2 linked regions of the Alicycliphilus denitrificans K601 genome follow. The protein of the gene in region 1 interacts with the protein of each later gene in a pairwise test. Links are inferred from orthologs where the notes say so. Each region holds a gene or a part of one and is shown on either strand. Other genes may lie near its edges.

Evidence for each region.
Region 2: the proteins of ALIDE2_RS12250 (region 1) and ALIDE2_RS15045 interact in binary tests that used the Escherichia coli proteins (3 or more experiments, as listed by UniProt). The link is inferred for Alicycliphilus denitrificans K601 from one-to-one orthologs.

The regions. Positions count from the first base shown.
Region 1 is NC_015422.1:2,561,644-2,569,035, forward strand. Bases 1,281-4,158 are described here. They hold ALIDE2_RS12250 (ABC-F family ATP-binding cassette domain-containing protein), read right to left. Parts: upstream 3,745-4,158; coding sequence 1,816-3,744; downstream 1,281-1,815. Other genes in these bases: phbB (acetoacetyl-CoA reductase), read left to right, coding at 1,281-1,387; ALIDE2_RS12255 (Bug family tripartite tricarboxylate transporter substrate binding protein), read right to left, coding at 3,800-4,158. In the rest of the region: ALIDE2_RS12240 (acetyl-CoA C-acetyltransferase), read left to right, coding at 1-490; more of phbB, read left to right, coding at 650-1,280; more of ALIDE2_RS12255, read right to left, coding at 4,159-4,786; ALIDE2_RS12260 (acyl-CoA dehydrogenase family protein), read right to left, coding at 4,844-6,073; ALIDE2_RS12265 (AMP-binding protein), read right to left, coding at 6,075-7,392. UniProt on the Escherichia coli protein: Genetic data indicate it may be involved in ribosome assembly or function.
Region 2 is NC_015422.1:3,159,446-3,167,384, reverse strand. What follows is about bases 1,571-4,995. They hold ALIDE2_RS15045 (2-oxoglutarate dehydrogenase E1 component), read left to right. Parts: upstream 1,571-1,918; coding sequence 1,919-4,795; downstream 4,796-4,995. Other genes in these bases: odhB (2-oxoglutarate dehydrogenase complex dihydrolipoyllysine-residue succinyltransferase), read left to right, coding at 4,848-4,995; ALIDE2_RS15050 (AI-2E family transporter), read right to left, coding at 1,571-1,713. In the rest of the region: ALIDE2_RS15055 (Bug family tripartite tricarboxylate transporter substrate binding protein), read left to right, coding at 1-587; more of ALIDE2_RS15050, read right to left, coding at 655-1,570; more of odhB, read left to right, coding at 4,996-6,104; lpdA (dihydrolipoyl dehydrogenase), read left to right, coding at 6,190-7,617; cell division protein ZapE, read left to right, coding at 7,694-7,939. UniProt on the Escherichia coli protein: E1 component of the 2-oxoglutarate dehydrogenase (OGDH) complex which catalyzes the decarboxylation of 2-oxoglutarate, the first step in the conversion of 2-oxoglutarate to succinyl-CoA and CO(2).

The sequences.
Region 1 (7,392 bases):
GGGCCTGCGCCCGGCATTCGACAAGGCCGGCTCGGTCACGGCGGGCAACGCCTCGGGCATCAACGACGGCGCCGCTGCCGTGGTGGTGATGAGCGCCAAGAAGGCCGCGGCCCTGGGCCTCAAGCCGCTGGCGCGCATCGCCGCCTACGGCACGGCGGGCCTGGACCCCGCCACCATGGGCATGGGGCCCGTGCCCGCGTCGCGCAAGGCCCTGCAGCGCGCCGGCTGGAACGCGGCCGACGTGGACCTGTTCGAGCTCAACGAGGCCTTTGCCGCCCAGGCATGCGCGGTGAACAAGGAACTGGCGATCGACCCGGCGCGCGTCAACGTCAACGGCGGCGCGATCGCCATCGGCCACCCCATCGGGGCCTCGGGTTGCCGCGTGCTGGTCACCCTGCTGCACGAGATGCAGCGCCGCAGCGCGGCCAAGGGGCTGGCCGCGCTGTGCATCGGCGGCGGCATGGGCGTCTCCATGGCTCTGGAGCGTTGAGCACCCGCAGTGGCTTGGCGCGCGGCCCGCGCCAAGCCACACATCATGCCCGATCCTTGGGCTCCGGTGGCAATTCCGCCGTGCGTGTTTTCCTTTTAGGAACCGGTTTGTTTTTTGGGTAGAGTGGTAACCGTTTCATCCACAAAACAGGAGCACGCAATGAGTCAGAAAGTCGCATACGTCACGGGAGGCATGGGTGGAATTGGCACTGCCATTTGTCAACGCCTGCACCGGGAAGGGATGAAGGTCATCGCGGGCTGCGGCCCCACTCGCGACTATGAAAAGTGGCTGAACGAACAAAAGGCGCTGGGCTACACCTTCTACGCTTCGGTCGGCAACGTGGGCGACTGGGACTCCACGGTGCAGGCCTTCGCCAACGCCAAGGCCGAACACGGCACCATCGACGTGCTGGTCAACAACGCCGGCATCACGCGCGACCGCATGTTCGTGAAGATGACGCGGGAAGACTGGGACGCCGTCATCGAGACCAACCTCAACAGCATGTTCAACGTGACCAAGCAGGTCGTGGCCGACATGGTGGAAAAGGGCTGGGGCCGCATCATCAACATCAGCAGCGTGAACGGCGAAAAGGGCCAGGCCGGCCAGACCAATTACTCGGCCGCCAAGGCCGGCATGCACGGCTTCTCCATGGCGCTGGCGCAGGAGCTCGCCACCAAGGGCGTGACGGTGAACACCGTGAGCCCGGGCTACATCGGCACGGATATGGTCAAGGCCATCCGCCCCGACGTGCTGGAGAAGATCGTCAACACCGTGCCCGTCAAGCGCCTCGGGGAGCCCAGCGAGATCGCCTCCATCGTCGCCTGGCTGGCCTCGGAGGAGGGCGGCTATGCCACCGGCGCCGACTTCTCTGTCAACGGCGGCCTGCACATGCGCTGACGGCCCGACATGTCCGCTGCTTTGGCGGGCATGTCGAAAAGCAAAAAGGAACGTGCCGGCACGTTCCTTTTTTTATGGAGAACCGAGGCGTGGGGCGCTGGTTCGGGGTCTTGAATGATACCTATCGAAGAAGGGAAGTCGAATAAGCCCGCCGGCGGGCCTTGCCCACGCCCTTACAGGCAGCTCGGGGCGCGCTTGCGGTCGCGTTCGTCTTCGGGCCAGGCAGAGAGCATTGCGGTCATGGTCATAGGGATAACTCCTTAGATGTATTCACAACGCAGCCTCCCGGTGCAACGTTGACATGCCGCTCGCAAAAAAATGCAACCCCTGGAGGATGGATGAAAATGCTCCTGATATGAGAGCTGCAAGCGCATTATGGTCAAGCCTTATAGGCGGTTTTGCCTGATATCAAAAGGCGCGCAGACTGTTCACCGCCCCAGTTCTTCCAGCGCGGCGGACACATCCAGCCACTTTTCCTCGAGCCGTTCGACCTCTTCGGTGCAGGTTTTCAGGCGCCGGCCGGATTCCGCGATCTCGGCGGGGGGCAGCTCCTGCATCAGACGCTCTTCCAGCTGCGCCTTCTCCTGGGCCAGCAGCGCTAGACGCTGGTCTATGGTCTCCAGCTCGCGCTTCAGGGGGCGGGTCTTTTCGGCCAGTTGCTGCCGCGCCTGGGCCTCCAGGCGGCGCTGTTCGCGCGCGTCGGGGGCGGGCACGGCCGCGGGCGCCGGGGCGGCGGCGCGGGCCTGCTCGCGCAGGCGCCTGGATTCGTCGAGCAGGTAGCGCTGGTAGTCGTCCAGGTCGCCGTCGAACGGCCCGACCTGCCCGCGGCCCACGAGCCAGAATTCGTCGCACACGGAGCGCAGCAGGGCGCGGTCGTGGCTGACCAGCATTACGGTGCCCTCGAATTCGTTGAGCGCCATGGCCAGCGCCTCGCGCGTGGCCAAGTCCAGGTGGTTGGTGGGCTCGTCGAGCAGCAGCAGGTTGGGGCGCTGCCAGACGATCATGGCCAGCACCAGGCGCGCCTTCTCGCCGCCGCTCATGCTGCCCACGCTCTGCAGCACCATGTCGCCGCTGAAGTTGAAGCTGCCCAGGAAGTTGCGCAGGTCCTGCTCACGCGCGTCCACGCCCAGCTCGCGCGCCAGGCGCACCATGTGCGCGAGCGGGTGGTCGTCCGGGCGCAGCACGTCCAGCTCCTGCTGGGCGAAGTAGCCAATGGCGAGGCCCTTGCCCTCGGTGACCTTGCCGCCCAGGGGTGCCATGGTGCGGGCGATGGTCTTGACCAGGGTGGACTTGCCCTGGCCGTTGGCGCCCAGGATGCCTATGCGCTGGCCCGCCAGCACGGTGCGGCTGACGCCGCTCAGGACGGCTTTCTCGCTGCCGTCCTCGGCGCGGTAGCCGAAGGAGGCGTCGGTCAGCGCCAGCATGGGATTGGGCAGGTTGGCGGGCTCCTGGAATTCGAAGGTGAATTCGGCGCTCGCCAGCACGGGGGCGATTCTTTCCATGCGCTCCAGCGCCTTCACGCGGCTTTGCGCCTGGCGCGCCTTGGTGGCCTTGGCCTTGAAGCGGTCGATGAACTTTTGCAGGTGGGCGATCTTGGCCTGCTGGCGCTCGAACGCGGCCTGCTGCAGCGTGAGCTGCTGCGCGCGCAGTTCCTCGAACTGGCTGTAGTTGCCGCCGTAGCGTGTGAGCTGGGCGTTGTCGATGTGCAGCGTGACCTGGGTCACGGCGTCGAGGAATTCGCGGTCGTGGCTGATGACGATGAGCGTGCCCTCGTAGCGCTTGAGCCAGGCTTCGAGCCAGACCAGCGCGTCCAGGTCCAGGTGGTTGGTGGGCTCGTCGAGCAGCAGCAGGTCGCTGGGGCACATGAGCGCGCGCGCCAGCTGCAGGCGCATGCGCCAGCCGCCGGAGAAGCTGTTGACGGGTCTGTCGAGCTCGGCCACCTGGAAGCCCAGGCCCAGGATCAGCGCCTGGGCGCGCGCCGGCGCATCGTGCGCGCCGGCGTCCGCCAGGTCGGCGTGCGCCTGGGCAATGGCCATGCCGTCGCCCAATTGCTCTGCTTTTCGTAGCTGCTCGCGCAGGTGAGACAAGCGCGTATCGCCATCGAGCACGAAATCCGTGGCTGGCTGGGCGGTCTCGGGCATGTGCTGCGCCACCTGCGCCATGCGCCACTGCGGGGGCATGAGGAAGTCGCCGCCGTCCTCGTGCAACGTGCCGTTGAGGAGCGCGAAGAGGGTGGACTTGCCGGCGCCGTTGCGCCCCACCAGGCCGACTTTCTCGCCGGGATTGATGGAAACGGAAGCACTGTCGAGCAGCACGCGCGTGCCGCGGCGCAGGGTGAGGTTGCGGAGGCTGATCATGAGGCCGCGGATTATCCCAGCGAAAGCCCGCGGCCTGCCCCTCGGCGGGCCGTGGTCAGACGGGCTTCAGCCCCAGCTGCTTCATCATGGCCGCGGTCAGCTGCATTTCCTGCTGGATGTTCTGCACGAAGGCCGCTCCGTCGCGCACGTCCACCTGGCCCCCGTTTTCCTGCAGCGCGGCGACCACCTTGGGCTGCCTGAGCGCTTCGGAGAAGGCCTTGTAGATGGTCTCCACCACCGCATCCGGCGTTCCCGCGGGGACGGAGATGCCGCCGAACGAGGTCAGCTCCACGCCTGGGATGCCGAGCTCCGCGAGCGTGGGTACCTGCGGCTCGACCGGGTTGCGCCTGGCCCCGGCGATGGCGAGCGCGCGCAGCTTGCCGGCCTTGATCATGGGGTTGGCCGCCGAGAAGATCGGCATCCCGAAGGTCACTTGGTTGCCCAGCAGCGCATTCACGAGCTCGGAGGCGCCCTTGTAGGGCACGTGCATGGCCTTGGTGCGCGTGACGCTCAGGAACAGCTCCACGCCCAGGTGGGAGGGCGTGCCGACGCCCCCGGAGGCGTAGTCCACCTGGCCGGGGCGGGCCTTGAGCCGGGCCAGCAGGTCGTCCAGGCTGTGGATGTCGGAGTCCGCGTTCACTACCAGCCCCACGGTGGAGCTGCTCAGGCGCATGACGTGCCGGAAGTCCTTGAGCGCGTCGTAGCCGGGGTTCTTGTAGATGTGCATGTTGGCGGCCAGCGGCGAGCCCGTGTAGAGCAGGGTGTAGCCATCGGCCGGCGACTTGGCCACGGCGCGCGTGCCGATGTTCCCCGCGGCGCCCGGACGGTTCTCGATGACGATGGGTTGGCCCAGGAAGGGGCCCACGGCCTCGGCCAGGATGCGCGCCACCATGTCGGGCCCCGTGGCCGGCAGGTAGGGCACCAGCCATTTGACGGGGCGGCTGGGATAGCGGCCCTGGGCCCGGGCCGGCATGCCCGCCAGGGGGAGCAGGGCCGCGCCAAGCGCATGGGCCAGCATCCGGCGGCGTGACAGAGGGGTCATGTTCGTCTCCTTGCTTCTATAGCTGTGTGCGATGTGGGAGCTGCCGCCTCACGCCGCCTATGCGGGCGTGGCGAGCAGTTCCCTGGCGATGGTGTTGCGCTGGATCTCGCTGGTGCCGGTCAGCACGCGGTACATGCGCAGCATGCGGAACAGGAATTCCACGCGCCGGCCCTGGACGATGCCCTCGCCGCCGTGGATCTGCACCGCGCGGTCGGCGATGCCGAAGGCAGCCTCGGAGCAGAACAGCTTGCTCATTGACGCCTGGGCGCGGGCGTCGATGCCGGCGTCGATGGCGCGCGCCGTCTGCACCATCAGGGCGCGGGCGGCGGCCCATTGCGTGGCCATGTCGGCCAGCATGTGCTGTATGGCCTGGAACTGGGCGATGCTGCGGCCGAACTGCCGGCGCTCCAGCGCATAGTCGCGCGCGTCGCGCAGCGCCACCTGTGCCAGGCCAAGCATGGCGGGGCAGTGCATCAGCCGGTTGACGGTGATGCGCCCCAGCGCCAGCGCCAAGCCGCGGCCGCGCTCGCCGATCAGCTGGGCCGCTGGGACGCGGGCGCCGTCCAGCACGATGTCGCCGGTGTGGGACTGGCCGGCCATGGTCTTGTAGCCGCTAACCACCTCGACGCCCGGCGCGTGCAGGTCGACGAAGAAGGCGCTGATCTCGCGCTCGGCGGCGCCCTCGGGGGCGGTCGAGGCCAGCAGCACGGCGCAGTCGGCGAAGGGCGAGCCCGAGATGAAGCGCTTGCGGCCATGGAGCACGTAGTGGTCGCCGTCCTGCGTGGCGCGGGTCTGCAGCGCGCCGGCGTCGGAGCCCGCGCCGGCCTCGGTCAGCGCGAAGCAGATGGCCTTGTCGGCGCGCGCCACCGGTGCGATGAACTGCTCCATCTGCCACGGCGTGGCCTTGCGCACCAGCGCGCCGATGCGCGGCGGGCCGCTCAGCTCGCCCAGCACGTGGGGCGCGAAGGGCGAGCCGGTAGCGTAGATGGCTTCCTTGATCAGCACTTGGTCGAGCACCGAAAGCTCCTTGCCGCCCATGGACGGTGGCAGGGACATGCCGTAGAAGCCGAGCGCGTGCGAGCGCCGCCAGACCTGGCGCAGCAGGGCCTTGTCGGGCGAATGCTCGTGGTCTATGCCGTGGCTGCGGGCCAGGTCGACCAGCTCGCCGTGCAGGAAGTCCCGCAGCGCCGCGATCAGCTGCGCCGCCAGGGGCGAGCCTTCGAAGGGCATTTCGGGCAGTGCGGGGCCGGCGGCGGCCAGCCGTGTGGTAGGAGTGCTGGCGTTCATGTCAGTTCACCTTGCGGCTGAGGTTGCTCCAGTACGGCGCCTGTACGGTCTTGCGCATCACCTTGCCGTTGGGGTTCTTGGGCAGCTGCTCCACGAACTCGATGTGGCGCGGGCGCTTGAAGCCGCCCAGGTGCTCGGCGCAGAACCGGTCCAGCGCGCCGGGGTCGGGCTGCGCGCCGGGCTTGAGCACGATGTGCGCCGCGACGGCCTCTCCCCATTTGTCGTCGGGAATGGCGAACACGCAGGCGTCCTGCACCGCCTGGTGGCGGTAGAGCACGGCCTCCACCTCCGACGGGTAGACGTTGAAGCCGCCGCTGATGACCATGTCCTTCTTGCGGTCCACGATGTAGACGAAGCCTTCCTCGTCCATGCGCGCCAGGTCGCCCGTGTGGTAGCGGCCGTTCCTGAGCACCTCGGCCGTGAGGTCGGGCGCGCGCCAGTAGCCGGCGAACACGTCGGGGCCGCTCACGACGATCTCGCCCACCTCGCCCTGGGGCAGCGGGTTGCCGTCGCCATCGACCACCTCGACGATGGACTCCAGGAAGGGGCGCCCGCACGAGGCCAGCCGCTCGGGCCGCGCGGCGCGCGCCTGGAGGTGGTCCAGCGCCGACAGGCCGCACACGCCCGAGGTGGTCTCGCCCGCGCCATAGCCCTGGCTGAGGACAGGGCCGAACACGTCCATGGCTTGCAGAATGCGCGTCGGCGCCATCGGGGCCGCGCCATAGCCCAGGCGCAGCAGGTCGGGCAGCGGGCGGTAGCGGCCCTGCACCTCGGCCAGCAGCATGTTGATCATGGTCGGCACCATGAAGGTGTGGGTCACGCGCCGCTGCTGCATCTCGGCGATGAAGCCGGCGGGCTCGAACTGCGCGAACAGGTGGATGCAGGCCCCGGTGCACAGCGCGGGCACCAGTTGCATGCCCGAGGCGTGGGTGATGGGGCCGACCAGGCCCAGCACGTGGCCCGCCTGCATGCCCTCGCCGCGCATCAGGAACTTGCGCAGCTGGGCCAGGCGGTTGCCGAAGGTCTGCATCGCCGCCTTGAGCACGCCCGACGAGCCCGAGGTGTAGTGCAGCACGGCCAGCTCGTGCTCGCGCACGGCCACCGGCTCGAAATGCGCGCTGGCCCGGGCCAGGCGGCTCTCGTAGTCGCTGCCCGCGGGGCCGTCGAGCAGCAGCAGCTGTACGCCGGGGTCGCCCAGGTGGGGGCGGAAGGCCTCGGCGCGCGCGGCCGTGGTGACGATGATCCGCGCCTCGCTGTTGGCGGCGATCTCGCCCACCTCGCGCGGCGACAGGCGGGCGTTGAACGGCGCCTTGACCAGA
Region 2 (7,939 bases), 600 kb from region 1 along the record:
TGCTGGTGGTGAACGCCAGCGCGCCCTACAAGAGCGTGGCCGAGCTGCTCGCTGCCGCGAAGAAGAACCCCGGCAAGCTCAGCTTCGGCAGCGGCAGCTCGTCGAGCCGCATGGCCGGCGAGATGCTCAAGCAGCTCGCGGGCGTGGACATCCTGCACGTGCCCTACAAGAGCAACCCGCTGGCCATCACCGACCTGCTGGGCGGGCAGATCGACATGATGATCACCGACACGTCCACCGGCGTGCCGCAGATCAAGGCGGGCAAGCTGCGCGCGCTGGGCTACTCCACGCAAAAGCGCGGCGCGCAGCTGCCCGACGTGCCCACCATCGCCGAGGCCGGCGTGAAGGGCTACGACATGGGCTACTGGTTTGCCGCCTACGTGCCCGCTGGCACGCCCGCGCCCGTGGTGGCGCGCCTCAACGAGCTGCTGGCCCACGCCACCAGGAGCGAGGCCGCGAGGTCGTTCTTCGACACCGCGGGCTCCGAGGCCTGGACCACCACGCCCGAGGAACTGGCCAGGTTCCAGGCCGCCGAGACCCAGAAGTGGGGCAGGGTGATCAAGGCCGCGGGCATCGAGCCCGAGTGAGCGCGCGGGTGGTTTGGGGCGCTATTGGCCTGTTGCGCCCTGTGGGTAAGCGCATGCAGCTATATTTTCAGGAGCTTTGCCCATCGTCGACCGGCGCGAACAGGTCCCAGGTGGCCATGAACAGCGCCGCGATGACGGGGCCGATCACGAAGCCGGTCAGCCCGAACAGCGCCATGCCGCCCAGCGTGGAGATCAGCACCACGTAGTCGGGCATCTTGGTGTCCTTGCCCACGAGCAGCGGGCGCAGCAGGTTGTCCACCAGGCCGATGACGCCGACGCCGTAGGCGGTCAGGATCGCGGCCTGGCCGGTGGATCCCGTGGCCAGGAAGTAGATGGCCACGGGCCCCCAGATCAGGCTGGCGCCCACGGCCGGCAGCAGCGACAGGAAGGCCATGAGCACGCCCCACATCACCGGCCCCTGGATGCCCAGGATCCAGAAGATGAGCCCGCCCAGCGCCCCCTGCGCCGCCGCCACCACGATGTTGCCCTTGACGGTGGCGCGGATCACGGTGGTGAACTTGCGGGCCAGCTGATTCTTGTGCTCCGTATCCAGCGGAATGGCCTGGCGGATACGCGCCGCCAGCCGCGGGCCGTCCCGCAGCAGGAAGAACAGCAGGTACAGCATGACGCCGAAGCTCACGATGAACTGCAGCGTGTTCTGCCCCACGTCCAGCGCCTTGGTGGCCAGGAACTGGCTGGCCTGGGCGCCCACGGCCGTCAGGCGCGCCTGCAGCTCGGCCATGGAGGTGAGGTGGAAGCGGTCGAGCAGCTCCAGGACCCAGGCGGGCAGGGCGGCCAGCACCTGCTGCAGGTAGGCGCCGTAGTTCAGCTGCCCCGAGCGAGCGCGCTCGTAGGCCACGCTGGCTTCCTGCACCAGGGAGATGCCGATGAACACCATGGGCAGGATCACGATCACCAGGCAGATGCACAGCGTGATGAACGCGGCCAGGTTGCGCCGGCGCGGCATGCGCCGCAGCAGCCGGCGGTGCAGCGGCGTGAACAGGATGGCCAGCACCACGCCCCAGAAGATGGCGCCGTTGAGCGGCCAGAGAATGGCGCCGAAGGCCAGGGTCACGGCGGCGAGCAGCAGCAGCAGGGTGCGGTTCTGGAGCAGGAGCGGGTGCATGGGCGGCAGGAAGTGGACAACGGCCAACTGTAAGCCAAGCCGCCCGGCGCCGTGCGGCGCGCCCGCCCGTGTTCGATGGCACAATAGCGCCCGCAAACGAGGTCCTTCCCCTGCCACAGTCGCATCCGCCAACCGGTTCAGCCGTGACGCGGAAGGTTTGTCAACCAGCTAATGCTTCCTTCAGGGAAGCGGAGGTCAGCGGAATATGAGCGAGCCCACATCCGTCTACCAAGCCTACCAAGGCAACACCTATCTCTTCGGCGGCAACGCCCCCTACGTCGAGGAGATGTATGAGAACTATCTCGCCAACCCCGGCAGCGTGCCCGATTCCTGGCGCGAATACTTTGACGCACTGCAACATGTGCCCGCGGTAGACGGCAGCAATGCCAAGGACGTTCCTCATCTTCCGGTCATCAACGCCTTCGCAGAGCGCGCCAAGGCCGGCGGCACCCGGGTGGTCGTTGCCAGCACCGACGCCGAGATGGGCCGCAAGCGCACGGCCGTGCAGCAGCTCATCGCCGCCTACCGCAACGTCGGCGCGCGCTGGGCGGACCTCGATCCCCTGAAGCGCGCCGAGCGGCCCGCCATTCCCGAGCTCGAGCCCTCGTTCTACGGCTTTGCCGATGCCGACCAGGAAACGGTGTTCGACACCAGCAACACCTTCTTCGGCAAGGACAGCATGCCCCTGCGCGAGCTGCTCAACGCGCTGCGCGAAACGTACTGCGGCACCGTGGGCGCGGAATACATGTACGCTACCGACCAGGCGCAAAAGCGCTGGTGGCAGCAGAAGCTCGAGAGCACCCGCAGCAAGCCAGCCTTCGATGCGGCCAAGAAGAAGCGCATCCTCGATCGCCTGACGGCCGCCGAGGGCCTGGAGCGCTACCTGCACACCAAGTACGTCGGCCAGAAGCGCTTCTCGCTCGAGGGCGGCGAGAGCTTCATCGCCGCCATGGACGAGCTGATCCAGTCCGCCGGCGCCAAGGGTGTGCAGGAAGTGGTGATCGGCATGGCCCACCGCGGCCGCCTGAACGTGCTGGTCAACACTCTGGGCAAGATGCCCAAGGACCTGTTCGCCGAGTTCGACCACACCGCGCCCGAAGACCTGCCCGCGGGCGACGTGAAGTACCACCAGGGCTTCTCCTCCGACGTGTCCACCCCCGGCGGCCCGGTGCACCTGAGCCTGGCGTTCAACCCCTCGCACCTGGAAATCGTCAACCCCGTGGTCGAGGGCTCGGTGCGCTCGCGCATGGACCGCCGCGCCGACCCCAAGGGCAAGCAGGTGCTGCCCGTGCTGGTGCACGGCGACGCCGCCTTCGCGGGCCAGGGCGTGAACCAGGAAACGCTGGCGCTGTCTGAGACCCGTGGCTACACCACGGGCGGCACGGTGCACATCATCATCAACAACCAGATCGGCTTCACCACGTCCGACCCGCGCGACCTGCGCTCCACGCTGTACTGCACCGACATCGTGAAGATGATCGAGTCGCCCGTGCTGCACGTGAACGGCGACGACCCCGAGTCCGTGTGTCTGGCCATGCAGCTGGCGCTGGAGTTCCGCATGGAGTTCTCCAGGGACGTGGTGGTGGACATCATCTGCTACCGCAAGCTGGGCCACAACGAGCAAGACACCCCCATGCTCACCCAGCCGCTGATGTACAAGAAGATCGCCCAGCACCCCGGCACGCGCAAGCTCTACGCCGACAAGCTGGCCACGCAGGGCCTGGGCGAGACGCTGGGCGACGACATGGTCAAGGCCTACCGCGCCGCCATGGACGAAGGCAAGCACACCATCGACCCGGTGCTGACCAACTTCAAGAGCAAGTACGCCGTGGACTGGAGCCCGTTCCTGGGCAAGACCTGGACGGACGCCGCAGACACCGCCATCCCGCTGACCGAGTGGAAGCGCCTGGCCGAGCGCATCACCACCATCCCCGAGAGCGTCACGCCGCACATGCTGGTGAAGAAGGTCTACGACGACCGCGCTGCCATGGGCCGCGGCGAGATCAACGTGGACTGGGGCATGGGCGAGCACATGGCCTTCGCCTCGCTCGTTGCCAGCGGCTACCCCGTGCGCCTGTCGGGCGAGGACAGCGGCCGCGGCACCTTCACGCACCGCCATGCCGTCATCCACGACCAGAAGCGCGAGAAGTGGGACGAGGGCACCTACGTGCCGCTGCAGAACGTGGCCGAGAACCAGGCGCCCTTCGTCGTCATCGACTCCATCCTGTCCGAAGAGGCGGTGCTGGCGTTCGAATACGGCTATGCCTCCAACGACCCCAACACCCTGGTGGTCTGGGAAGCGCAGTTCGGCGACTTCGCCAACGGCGCGCAGGTGGTGATCGACCAGTTCATCGCCTCGGGCGAGGTCAAGTGGGGCCGCGTCAACGGCATCACGCTGATGCTGCCGCACGGCTACGAGGGCCAGGGCCCCGAGCACAGCTCGGCGCGCCTGGAGCGCTTCATGCAGCTGGCGGCCGATGCCAACATGCAGATCGTGCAGCCCACCACGGCCAGCCAGATCTTCCACGTGCTGCGCCGCCAGATGGTGCGCAACCTGAGGAAGCCCCTGGTCATCATGACGCCCAAGTCGCTGCTGCGCAACAAGGACGCGACCTCGCCGCTGTCCGAGTTCACCAAGGGTGGCTTCCAGACCGTGCTGGGCGAGCGCGACGAGGCCATCGCCAAGAACGCGGCCAAGGTCAAGCGCGTCATCGCCTGCTCGGGCAAGGTGTACTACGACCTGGTGAAGAAGCGCGCCGAGGCCGAGCGCAGCGACGTGGCCATCATCCGCATCGAGCAGCTCTATCCCTTCCCGCACAAGGCCTTCGCCGCCGAGCTCAAGAAGTACCCCAACGCGACCGACATCGTGTGGTGCCAGGACGAGCCGCAGAACCAGGGCGCCTGGTTCTTCATCCAGCACAACATCCACGAGAACATGCACGAGGGCCAGAAGCTCGGCTACGCCGGCCGCGCCGCCTCGGCATCGCCCGCCGTGGGCTACGCACACCTGCACCAGGACCAGCAGAAGGCCCTGGTCGAGGCCGCCTTCGCCAAGCTCAAGGGTTTTGTCCTGACCAAGTAAGGCCACCAACCCACTCATTCAGAACAAAACACTTTTTGGAAAGAACACCAACATGGCAATCGTAGAAGTCAAGGTTCCCCAGCTGTCCGAGTCCGTGGCCGAGGCCACGCTGCTGCAGTGGAAGAAGAAGCCCGGCGAGGCCGTCGCCCAGGACGAGATCCTGATCGAGATCGAGACCGACAAGGTGGTGCTGGAAGTGCCGGCCCCGTCCGCCGGCGTGCTGGCCGAGCTGCTGGTGGGTGATGGCGGCACGGTCGTGTCCGACCAGCCCATCGCCAGGATCGACACCGAGGGCAAGGCCGGCGCCGCCGCGCCCGCCGCTGCAGCGCCTGCCGCAGCGGCCCCCGCGGCGGCTGCCGCCGCACCGGCCGCCGCCGGCGGCGGCAAGGGCGACGTGGCCATGCCCGCCGCCGCCAAGATCCTGGCCGAGAACAACCTGTCGGCCGCTCAGGTGGCCGGCAGCGGCAAGGATGGCCGCGTCACCAAGGGCGACGCCCTGGCGGCCGTGGCCGGTGGCGTCAAGTCCACCGCCGCCGTGATCCCCACCGGCGTGCCCGCCAAGGCGCTGCCCCAGGTGGCGGCTCCGTCATCGGCCCTGGACCTGGGCGAGCGCCCCGAGCAGCGCGTACCCATGAGCCGCCTGCGCGCCCGCGTGGCCGAGCGCCTGCTGCAGTCGCAATCCACCAACGCCATCCTGACCACCTTCAACGAGGTCAACATGGCCCCGGTGATGGAGCTGCGCAAGAAGTTCCAGGATGCGTTCACCAAGGAACACGGCGTGAAGCTCGGCTTCATGTCCTTCTTCGTCAAGGCTGCGGTGCACGCGCTCAAGAAGTACCCGGTGCTCAACGCCAGCGTGGACGGCACCGACATCGTCTACCACGGCTACTTCGACATCGGCATCGCCGTCGGTTCGCCGCGCGGCCTGGTGGTGCCCATCCTGCGCAACGCCGACCAGATGAGCTTCGCCGACATCGAGAAGAAGATCGCCGAGTTCGGCAAGAAGGCCGGCGAAGGCAAGCTGGGCATCGAGGAGATGACCGGCGGCACGTTCTCGATCAGCAACGGCGGCACCTTCGGCTCGATGATGTCCACCCCCATCATCAACCCGCCGCAGTCGGCCATCCTGGGCGTGCACGCCACCAAGGACCGCGCCGTGGTCGAGAACGGCCAGGTCGTGGTGCGTCCGATGAACTACCTGGCCATGTCCTACGACCACCGCATCATCGACGGCCGCGAGGCCGTCCTGGGCCTGGTGGCCATGAAGGACGCGCTGGAGGATCCCTCGCGCCTGCTGTTCGACCTGTGATCTGCAGCAGGGTGTAACTCTCGACAACCCACCCTCGGCCTGGCCCGGCGGTGGGTTTTTTCTCTCCCCTATTCCTGAAGAAACCATGAGCAAACAATTCGACGTCATCGTCATCGGCGCCGGCCCCGGCGGCTACATCGCAGCCATCCGCGCAGCGCAGCTGGGCATGAACGTGGCCTGCATCGACGAGTGGAAGAACGCCGCAGGCGGCGCCGCGCCCGGCGGCACCTGCACCAACGTGGGCTGCATTCCGTCCAAGGCGCTGCTGCAGTCGAGCGAGCACTTCGAGCACGCCACCAAGCACTTCGCCGAGCACGGCATCAGCACCGGCAAGGTGACCATGGACGTGGCCACGATGATCGGCCGCAAGGACGCCGTGGTGAAGCAGAACAACGACGGCATCCTGTACCTGTTCAAGAAGAACAAGGTCAGCTTCTTCCACGGCCGTGGCTCGTTCGCGCGCGCCGTCGATGGCGGCTACGAGGTCAAGGTGGCGGGCAAGGCCGAGGAACTGCTCACGGCCAGGCAGGTCATCGTCGCCACCGGCTCCAATGCGCGCGCGCTGCCCGGCGTGGAGTTCGACGAGGTCAACGTGCTGTCCAACGACGGCGCACTGGCTATCGGCGCGGTTCCGAAGAAGCTGGGCGTGATCGGCTCGGGCGTGATCGGCCTGGAGATGGGCAGCGTGTGGCGCCGCCTGGGCGCGGACGTGACCATCCTCGAAGGCCTGCCGACCTTCCTGGGCGCCGTGGACGAGCAGGTCGCCAAGGAGGCCAAGAAGGCGTTCGACAAGCAGGGCCTGAAGATCGAGCTGGGCGTGAAGATCGGCGAGGTCAAGAACGGCAAGAAGGGCGTCTCGATCGCCTACGCCAACGCCAAGGGCGAAGAGCAGAGGCTGGACGTGGACAAGCTCATCGTCTCCATCGGCCGCGTGCCCAACACCACCGGCCTGAACTCCGAGGCCGTGGGCCTGCAGCTCGACGAGCGCGGCGCCATCGTGGTCGATGCCGACTGCAAGACCAACCTGCCGGGCGTCTGGGCCGTGGGCGACGTGGTGCGCGGCCCGATGCTCGCGCACAAGGCCGAGGAGGAGGGCGTGGCCGTGGCCGAGCGCATCGCCGGCCAGCACGGGCACGTCAACTTCAACACCATCCCCTGGGTCATCTACACCAGCCCCGAGATCGCCTGGGTCGGCCGCACCGAGCAGCAGCTCAAGCAGGACGGCGTGAAGTACAAGGCCGGCAGCTTCCCGTTCCTGGCCAACGGCCGCGCACGCGCGCTGGGCGACACCACGGGCTTCGTCAAGTTCCTGGCCGATGCCGCGACGGACGAGATCCTGGGCGTGCACATCGTCGGCCCCCTGGCCAGCGAGCTGATCTCCGAGGCCGTTGTGGCGATGGAGTTCAAGGCCAGCAGTGAAGACATCGCCCGCATCTGCCACGCCCACCCCTCGCTGTCCGAGGCGACCAAGGAAGCGGCGCTGGCCGTGGACAAGCGCACCCTCAACTTCTGAAGTTCGGGGTAAAAATGGCTGCCAGCGCTTACTAGTCAAGCGCTGGCAGCTATTGTTTTCAAAGCAAGGAACATCGGTGAACGTCAGGCAGGCCTATGAGGCGGAACTCGCCGCCAAGGGTTTCAAGAGCGACCCGGCGCAGCTGCGCGCCGTGGATGCGCTCGAACGCTGCGCGCAGGAGTGGGGCCAGTACAAGAGCCGCCGCTCCAACGCGCTGAAGAAGCTCATCAACCACCCCGAAATACCCAAGGGCGTCTACATGTACGGCGGGGTGGGGCGCGGCAAGAGCTTTCTCATGGACTGCTTCTTCAACGCCGTGCCC